2 regions of the Solibacillus sp. genome follow, and region 1 is predicted to be linked to the other one. Evidence: riboswitches for the same ligand, from Rfam matches in the RefSeq annotation. Region 1 holds a riboswitch; the other holds the start of a gene.

Region 1 (4,606 bases):
TAAATATGAAGTGGTATGCAGTCCCGATTATTTCGAGTATGCGTTTTAATATTGCGGGCACTGATTTTCCGGCAGCGCCATTTAACGGGTGGTATATGGGAACGGAAATCGGGGCGCGTAATTTAGCGGATACATACCGCTATAATTTCCTGCCGAAAGTGGCCGAAGCAATGGGACTGGACATTTCGGTGAATGCGTCGCTTTGGAAGGACCGTGCACTTGTCGAACTGAATGTTGCGGTACTACATTCATATAAAAAAGCGGGGGTAAGTATTGTCGATCATCATACCGCTGCCCAGCAATTTCAGCTGTTTCAAAAGCAGGAACATGCAAGCAACCGGGATGTAACGGGAAACTGGGTATGGCTTGTACCGCCATTATCTCCCGCCACAACTGATCTGTATCATGAACCGATTGCCAACAAGATAAAAAAACCAAACTACCTATACCAGCAACAACCATATTAAAAATAGGTGTGCAGGAAGCGAAAGCCTCTGCACACCTATTTCTTACCTTTTATTTAATATAATTTGGATCAATTCATCGCGGTCGATCAAGTAAACGTCGTTGATGTCGGCAAGTTTTTCGGCCTGGCGGGTAAAATGACTGTTTGTAACAACCCAAGCTTCAGTTGCCTCATACATTTTTACCGCACCGATAATTTCCTGAACAGCTTTTACACCGACTGTACCGGAATAGCGTTTTGCCTGGACTGCAATAATATCTTTTCCGTCCTTTAAAATAAGATCGGCACCGTAGTCACCGCTCGTTGCGGTATAGCTCACTTTAAAACCGCGTCGCTTAAATAACTCTCCTAAAAATCTTTCAAAATCCTCACCGGTCATTTTATCGACTTCGCGAATGCCGGACTTCCGTAATTTCCTCGTTTTCAGCGATCTTAGCCAAACTTTAAACGCGATATATAGTACGAAATAAGCGACAATTCCAATACCGATGCCTTCAGCTGTTTGCGATACATAATAACCAGCTGCACCAGCCGATGCGATGAAAAACAACGGGATAACCGGCAGGCGTTTTTTATTCCGTTTTCTCTTTTTACGCAATAGTTCTGTACTCCTTTTATTTACTACCGTTATTATATCATAAAAGGGTACATACGTTTGGTTATATCGTACGATTGTTTGCACTCATAAAGGAAGCGATAAATAACAGAACAGAAATTAGAATAAACAGCACAATTGGGATTGACCAGCTATCCGTCAAGTCATGGGCATAGCCGAACAGAACCGGTCCGATTGCGGCAACGAAATAACCGATTGACTGTGCGAAACCGGAAAGTTCAGCTGCATCATAGGCTGTCTTCGTCCGCAATGAGAACAGCATCAGCACTAAACCAAATGAAGCCCCGCCTGCAAAGCCCAGTAAAATCATCCATAAGATGGCAAGGTTTGTCCATTCCATCAAGATACCCGTGAAACTGACTAAGTAACATATTGTAAAGAAAACAACGATCGGACGTTGTGAAGCGATTTTCCCTGCGATAATCGGAATAATAAATGTCATCGGTATTTGCGAAAATTGCATAATGGATACCATCCAACCGGCAGCCGTAGCATCCAGGCCTTGGCTAATGAATATTTCGGGTAACCAAGCTGAAGAGCAGTAAAATATAAACGACTGGAACCCCATTGCTCCTGCGACTGCCCAGGCAAGCGGTGACTTCCACATCAGCGTTTTCTTTGTCTGGGATGTCGGCATTTGTAATGCAATTTTTTCCTGGCGCAAAATCGGCAGCCAAATTAGTAATGTAAGAATCCCTAAAATAATCGTAATCCCTGCTGCTATTTGCCAGCCTGCGTTTGCAGCTATAGGATAACTGAAGCCCGCAGCAAGTCCGGAAGAAATGTTCATTGATACAGAATAAATCCCTGTTAATAAGCCGATATGCAATGGGAATTTCCATTTAAAATAACTTGGGATGAGAACATTCCCGAATGCAATTGCGACGCCAATTAATATTGTTCCTAAAACGAGCAAAGACGTTGCCCCAAGTGAACGCAGTAAAATCCCTGCACATAGCAAAATGACGGAATAAAATAATGTCCATTCCATCCCGAACCTACGGGCAATACTTGGTGCAAATGGTGAAACAACCGCAAAGGCAATTAAAGGGATGGTCGTTAAAAAGCCCGCAAGAAAGTTCGATATCCCGAGACCTTCACGAATAAACGAAATAATCGGACCGACTAATGTAATCGGTGTACGTAATGTTGTTGCAAATAAAAATACGGCAACCATAAAATAGATGAGCTGTCGGTTGGATAGTATTTTTTTGCTGTTTTGATTCAATTGTTCGGTGTCCATAATAATTCTCCTTTTGTCTAGTAATATATGTTTGAGTAGTGTGAATACTCTTAAAAAACAGAATAAAGGTGAAGCCATTGCTATCAAAAAAATGTTATGTTAGACTTTTAATCAATTAAATAAAACATTACCTCATGTAGATGTATGAGGTAGAGGTCGCAATCATTAAGACTAGTATAGCTGAGATTAGGAAGAATCGGTGAAGCTTTATGAAAGGAATGGTTGCCGAAGTGTTATTTTTCTTCTTGAAAATAATGCTGGGGCTGTTTTCGATAAGGAACAGAACTGTCACATGTGTGAGCATGTGTTGAGCTATCTTTCAAGTTTGATGAGGTGTAAATATAACCATCACAAAAACTTGTGGTGGTTTTTCTTTTACCTGCACTCATCGGATATCTGTGACACCCGATGAGTGCAGACCTCCGGTGGATGTCACAGATTTTTAAAGGAACTTTTTGAGGGATCTCGAAAAAATCTGGACGCAATTACTCCGAGGCGTAATTGATACCTTATCAAGCAAAACAAAAAGGGAGTTTTATATTCATGAGTGAGATTAAAATAGATCAGCTCGGTAACAACGGGTTGAAAAAGAGTTTGAAAAGTCGCCATGTAACGATGATTTCGCTTGGCGGAACAATCGGTACAGGTTTATTCTTAGCATCAGGCGGTGCGATTGCACAGGCAGGTCCAGGCGGGGCATTGCTTGCATATGCACTGATCGGCGTTATGGTTTATTTCCTAATGACATCATTAGGGGAAATGGCTGCCTATATGCCAACATCCGGTTCGTTTAGTACGTATGCAACTAAATTTGTGGATCCGGCTTTAGGCTTTGCGCTTGGCTGGAACTATTGGTACAACTGGGCAATTACAATTGCAGCAGAAATTGCGGCTGTTTCGTTAATTATGAAATACTGGTTCCCGGACAGTTCTTCAATTTTATGGACAATTTTATTTATCGTAGTCGTTTTATCCTTTAACTTAGCATCAGTAAAAGCTTTCGGTGAGGCAGAATACTGGTTTGCGATGATTAAAGTCGCGACAGTAATTGTCTTCATCATTGTCAGCTTCTTAATGATTTTCGGAATTTTAGGCGGGAACGATCCGGTCGGCTTTACGAACTTCGTTAAAGACGACGCACCGTTTAATGGAGGTTTCCTGGCATTGTTCGGTATTTTCCTTGCAGCAGGTTTCTCGTTCCAAGGTACGGAAATGCTTGGGGTAACAGCAGGGGAAACAGATGACCCGGGCAAAAACATTCCAAAAGCTGTACGTTCAGTATTCTGGCGTATTTTACTGTTTTACATTTTCGCAATCGGTGCAATCGGATTACTGATTCCGTATACGGATTCACGTCTCTTATCAGAAGATATTGCGACAAGTCCATTTACTTTAGTATTTGAAAACTTAGGTGTGGCATTTGCGGCATCTGTTATGAATGCGATCATTTTAACTGCGATGTTATCTGCAGGGAACTCAGGGTTATATGCAGCAAGTCGTATGCTTTATCAGTTAGCAGTAGACGGAAAAGCGCCGAAACTGTTTATGAAAGTAACTTCACGCGGTATTCCGATGTATGCACTCTTAGCTACATTGGCAGTCGGTTCATTAGCATTCCTGGCATCGTTTTTCGGTGACGGTGTTGTCTACATTTGGTTATTAAATGCTTCCGGTATGTCCGGGTTCATCGCTTGGCTTGGTATTGCAATCAGTCATTACCGATTCCGTCGTGCATATGTTGCACAAGGACATTCATTGAGCGATTTACCATATGTATCAAAATTCTTCCCATTCGGTCCGTTATTTGCGTTTGCCCTATGTATGATTGTCGTGCTAGGTCAAAACTATATGGCCTTTATGGGTGGAACAATTGACTGGTACGGTGTCGTTGTTTCATATATCGGCTTACCATTGTTTGCCGCATTATGGTTTGGCTATAAATTTAAACACAAAACGAAAATCGTTCCTTTAAAGGACTGCGATTTATCGAATAATTAATTTCTGAAACGTAATGTGAGCTTCCAGGCTTTCATTGCGTTTTTTTTGTTTATGAGGATTATTTGTGCTGAAGTGAGGAATAAGTTGGAGTGATTGAGGATTATGCTATGCTGTTTGAAGATAATCTGTACAAAAGTGAGGAATAATTTCCTCGAGTATGATGGCAACAAGAGTGGTATTATAGAAGAAACAAAATTGAGTAACACTGAAGAATAAGGAAGTGAAAACATGCCTATTTCAAAAGGTTTCTATAAAAAAGTATATTCGTGGTTAACAGGGGAAG
Region 2 (4,606 bases), on a different contig from region 1:
TGCGTACGGTACTTTTCAATTTGATGTCCGTCATTTAGGATATTTTCCCCATTGTAGATTATTTCCCCTGCTGTTGGTGTTTCCAGTAAATTAATACAGCGTAAAAGCGTTGATTTCCCTGAACCTGAAGAGCCGATCAACGTTACGACTTCCCCTTTGTTTACTTGGAAATTGACATCTTTCAATACTTCATGATCACCGAATTTTTTATTTAAATGGTTAATATCAATTACAACTGTCATCTTATTCACCATCCTTATCTAGCTTGTTGCCTGTAATGAGCTCCACTTTATACGAAGAAGGTCCGTCCATCTTTTTCTCGAACAATAGTAAGAAGCGAGTTACAGTAAATGTCATAATGAAGTATAATACTGTCGCGATAAAGAATGCTTCAATATATTTATAGTTACTGCCCGCTATTGAATTCGCAGTAAAGAACAGCTCCACTACCGAAATAACACTTAGGACAGATGAATCTTTAATATTCATAACGAACTGATTCCCTGTTGCAGGTAAAATATTGCGTGCTACTTGCGGCAGTACAATATGAATCATCGTTTGCAGGTGATTCATTCCAATCGCTTGTGCAGCCTCAAATTGGCCTTTATCAATCGATACGATACCACCACGCACATACTCGGCCATGTAGGCTCCTGTGTTTAAACTAATTACGATGGAGGCTGCTAAAAAGCGGTCAATATCGATTCCTAAATAGACAAGACCGTAAAATACGACCATCGCCTGGACCATCATTGGCGTGCCTCTGAAAATTTCCACATAAGCCGTTAAAATAAAATTAATGACTTTCAGAAGAGCTGATTTAACATTTTTTTTGCGTTGTGGAATTGTGTGCATAATTCCGATGAAAAATCCGATCAGTGTTCCACAAACTGTCCCGATAATTGCCAAGAGAAGTGCAGTCCAAGCTCCACGTACAAATAAATCCCAATTGTTCGTAAACAAGTTCCATGATGATTCTAAAAATGCCATCGCCTTGTCCTCCATTTCTTTTTGTTTCTACTATTTATGTATGAAACCATAATTTTAATAGAAAAAGGTTGTCTTCCGTTTGCCGGCAAGACAACCTCATTAAAACTGTCAATGCTACACCATTATTGTGCTGCTGGTTGATTTGCAATTGCGTCTTCCATTAATTTCTGACGCTCATCTTCCGAAATTTCAGCTAATACTTTGTTAATTTGTTCACGTAAATCTGAACCCTTTTTCAAACCTACTGCTACAGCTGTTGACGCTTCGTCTGCTTCGAAGTTTGGCTCAGGTACAATGTATTTAATATTATTCAGAGCCATTTCAGCAGAGATACCTTCTGGACGTTCTGAAACGTATCCATCAATTGCGCCTGACTGTAATTGCACTCGCATTGCACCAAAATCAGTTGCCGCTACTTGTTTTTGAACACCTTCGATTTGATCGATTACATCATAATGTGTTGTCGCTTGCTGACCTGTAATTTTTGCATCTGCAAAGTCGGATAATGAAGTTGCATTTGCATAAGGGCCGTCTTCTTTTACAACAATGACATAGTCACTTGTGTAATAGTTCTCTGTGAAATCAATTACTTCCTTACGTTCAGGCATTGGTGACATACCAGCAATTACTAGATCAATGGCACCTGATTGTAATGATGGAATTAAACCATCCCAGTCTGTTTTAACAATTTGTAATTCCATGTCCAGACCTTCTGCAATTTTTTTCGCAATTTCCACATCATAGCCTGCTGCATATTCCTTTGAACCTGCAATTTGAACTCCGCCATTGGCATCATCTTTTTGTGACCAGTTAAAAGGCGCATACGCCGCTTCCATACCGATTTTAATCACTTTTTTTTCTGAATCAGAACTGCTTGTAGTACCTTCATCGCTTGAACCGCAAGCTGCTAGCAATAGCATTGTCATGGCAGTCAGTAAAATTAATAGTCTCTTTTTCAAAGAAATCCTCTCCTTATTTGTTAAATTTCGGGCGTTATATATGCAAAAAACGACCTAAAAGAAGAACTTTAGGTCGTTTAAATTATAATTAGCCCGAATCCTCTACAGTTCCCATTTTGAGATAGCACAACTCAACCATCATGGATATAGATGATTGAGACAGTTCTGCAATTATTCACTGCAGACCCAGCATTGTAAAATTGAGCGTTTACAACACTTCGGCGATATTTCCTTCTCTTATATTTCAAAGCCAGCTCATGGCTCCATATAAAACTGTTAAGTATCGCGCCTCTACCTCACGAGAGTGTGAGGTTTTGATATGAAATTGATATGTTTATATTACATTATTGCGACATTTCCGTCAACACTCATTTTTCTGAAATCTAACTGAAAAAAAAAACTAATGCGCAATACGTAAAGTATCGCGCATTAGTAGAGTAAATACTATTAAGAATTTAACAATAAATCTTCTGGGTTTTCGATCATTTCTTTAACTGTTTTTAAGAAGCCAACAGAATCTTTTCCATCGATGATACGGTGGTCGTAAGATAATGCTACATACATCATTGGACGAATTTGAACTTCACCATTGACAGCTACTGGACGGTTTACGATTGAGTGCATACCTAAAATACCAGCCTGAGTACCGTTCATGATTGGTGTTGACATTAATGAACCGAATACACCACCGTTAGTGATTGTGAATGATCCGCCAGCCATGTCGTTTAAGCCCAATTTTTTGTCGCGTGCTTTACCAGCTAATTCTGCAATGTTTTTCTCGATTTCAGCAAAGTTTTTCGCATTTGCATCACGAACAACCGGTACTACTAAACCTTCTTCTGTTGATACAGCAATACCGATATCGAAGAAGTTGTTTAAGTGAATTTCGTCACCGTTAATTTGTGCATTTACATATGGATATTTCTTTAATGCTGCTACTACAGCTTTTGTAAAGAATGACATGAAGCCTAATTTAATATCGTTAGCTTTCACGAACTCATCTTGTTTACGTTTACGTAATGCCATAATGTTCGTCATATCAATTTCGTTGAAAGTAGTTAACATTGCAGTTGATTGTTTTACTTCTAATAAACGTTTTGCAATTGTTTGACGACGACGGCTCATTTTTTCTACTGTTACACGGTCTGTATCAGCTGCTGGTGTAAAGATCATTGGACCATTGCCTGCTGGAGCTTGAGCAGCTTGTGCTGCTGGAGCCGCTGGTGCTGTACCATGTGCTGCAACGTCTTGTACACGTACGCGACCTTGTGGGTCAACAGGTGAAATTGCTGCTAAGTCGATACCTTTTTCACGAGCTAATTTACGAGCTGCCGGTGAAGCGATCACACGCTCACCCGAAGTTTCTTCAGCTGCAACTGGTGCAGGTGCTGCTGCTTTAGGAGCTTCTTCTTTTGCTGGAGCCGGAGCTGCTGCTGGAGCTTCTTCTTTAGCGGCCGGTGCAGGTGCTGCGCCTTCGCCTGCTTCAACTACTGCGATTACTTGTCCTACTAATACAGTATCGCCTTCTTCTGCTAAAATTTGTTTTAAAACGCCTGCTTCTTCAGAGATGATTTCAGCATTAACTTTATCAGTTTCTAACTCAACGATAAATTCGCCTTTTTCTACGCGATCTCCAACTTTTTTCACCCACTGGGCAATTGTACCTTCAGTAATTGATTCTGCTAATTCAGGGACTTTAATTTCAGCCACGTTCATATCCTCCTTTAATTACGCTACACATTCATTGTATAGCAAGCCACTTCTATTTTAAATAGAAGCAGCTCTTTTTAAACAAATCATTTATTACTTTTCAAGTGCTTCGTTCACTAATTTAGCTTGCGCTGCTTTATGTGAATCGCCATCGCCTTCAGAAGTTGAGCTCATTGCAGGACGTCCTACATAGCGAACTTTTTTGCCTTCTGCGATATCATATAATGTTTCAAGAACATATGTCCATGAACCTTGGTTTTTCGGTTCTTCCTGTACCCAAACGATTTCTTTAACATTCGGGAAACGAGCGATAATTTCTTTCACTTGTTGTGCAGGGAATGGATAAATTTGTTCAACACGGATAATGTGTAAGTGATCAAGCCCTTCGCCGTCTTTCACGCGTTCTGCTAAATCGATCATTACTTTACCTGTACCAAGTACTACTTTTTCAACCGCTTCTGTGTTTTTGCCTAAACCTTCTTGCTCGATTACTTCCTGGAAGCGACCAGTTGCAAGTTGTTCAGCAGTAGCTGCAGCAAGTGGGTGACGTAAAAGTGATTTCGGAGAAACCACTACTAATGGACGTACACCTTCTGTACCTAATAATGCAGCTTGACGGCGTAATAAGTGGTAGTAGTTGCCTGCATTTGAACAGTTTGCTACGAACCAGTTATTTTCTGCAGATAATTGCAGGAATCGTTCCATACGGCTTGATGAGTGTTCCGGACCTTGACCTTCATAACCATGTGGTAAAAGAAGTACGAATCCAGATTTTTGACCCCATTTAGCGCGTGCACTTGAGATGAAGTTATCAAACATTACTTGCGCCATGTTTGCAAAGTCACCGAATTGTGCTTCCCATACTGTTAGTACATTTTGGTTTTCTAAATTATACCCGTATTCAAAACCTACTACACCTGCTTCTGTAAGAGGTGAGTTGTAAACAG

What was found. A riboswitch is a leader RNA that binds a small molecule or an ion and turns the genes downstream of it on or off. The one in region 1 is predicted to bind lysine.
Region 2: another riboswitch for lysine. It lies ahead of ABS917_RS14090 (transporter substrate-binding domain-containing protein); the one in region 1 lies ahead of ABS917_RS06380 (amino acid permease).

Annotation. Positions count from the first base shown of each region.
Region 1 covers NZ_JBELZM010000004.1:165,785-170,390, reverse strand. Annotated here, with positions in the region: gene ABS917_RS06395 (nitric oxide synthase oxygenase) at 1-467, shown strand, start outside; gene ABS917_RS06390 (restriction endonuclease) at 510-1,064, opposite strand; gene ABS917_RS06385 (CynX/NimT family MFS transporter) at 1,126-2,325, opposite strand; lysine riboswitch at 2,468-2,648, shown strand; gene ABS917_RS06380 (amino acid permease) at 2,869-4,323, shown strand; gene ABS917_RS06375 (RNA 2'-phosphotransferase) at 4,552-4,606, shown strand, end outside.
Region 2 covers NZ_JBELZM010000014.1:88,702-93,307, forward strand. Annotated here, with positions in the region: gene ABS917_RS14080 (amino acid ABC transporter ATP-binding protein) at 1-242, opposite strand, end outside; gene ABS917_RS14085 (amino acid ABC transporter permease) at 244-990, opposite strand; gene ABS917_RS14090 (transporter substrate-binding domain-containing protein) at 1,113-1,949, opposite strand; lysine riboswitch at 2,064-2,251, opposite strand; gene odhB (2-oxoglutarate dehydrogenase complex dihydrolipoyllysine-residue succinyltransferase) at 2,397-3,659, opposite strand; gene ABS917_RS14100 (2-oxoglutarate dehydrogenase E1 component) at 3,753-4,606, opposite strand, start outside.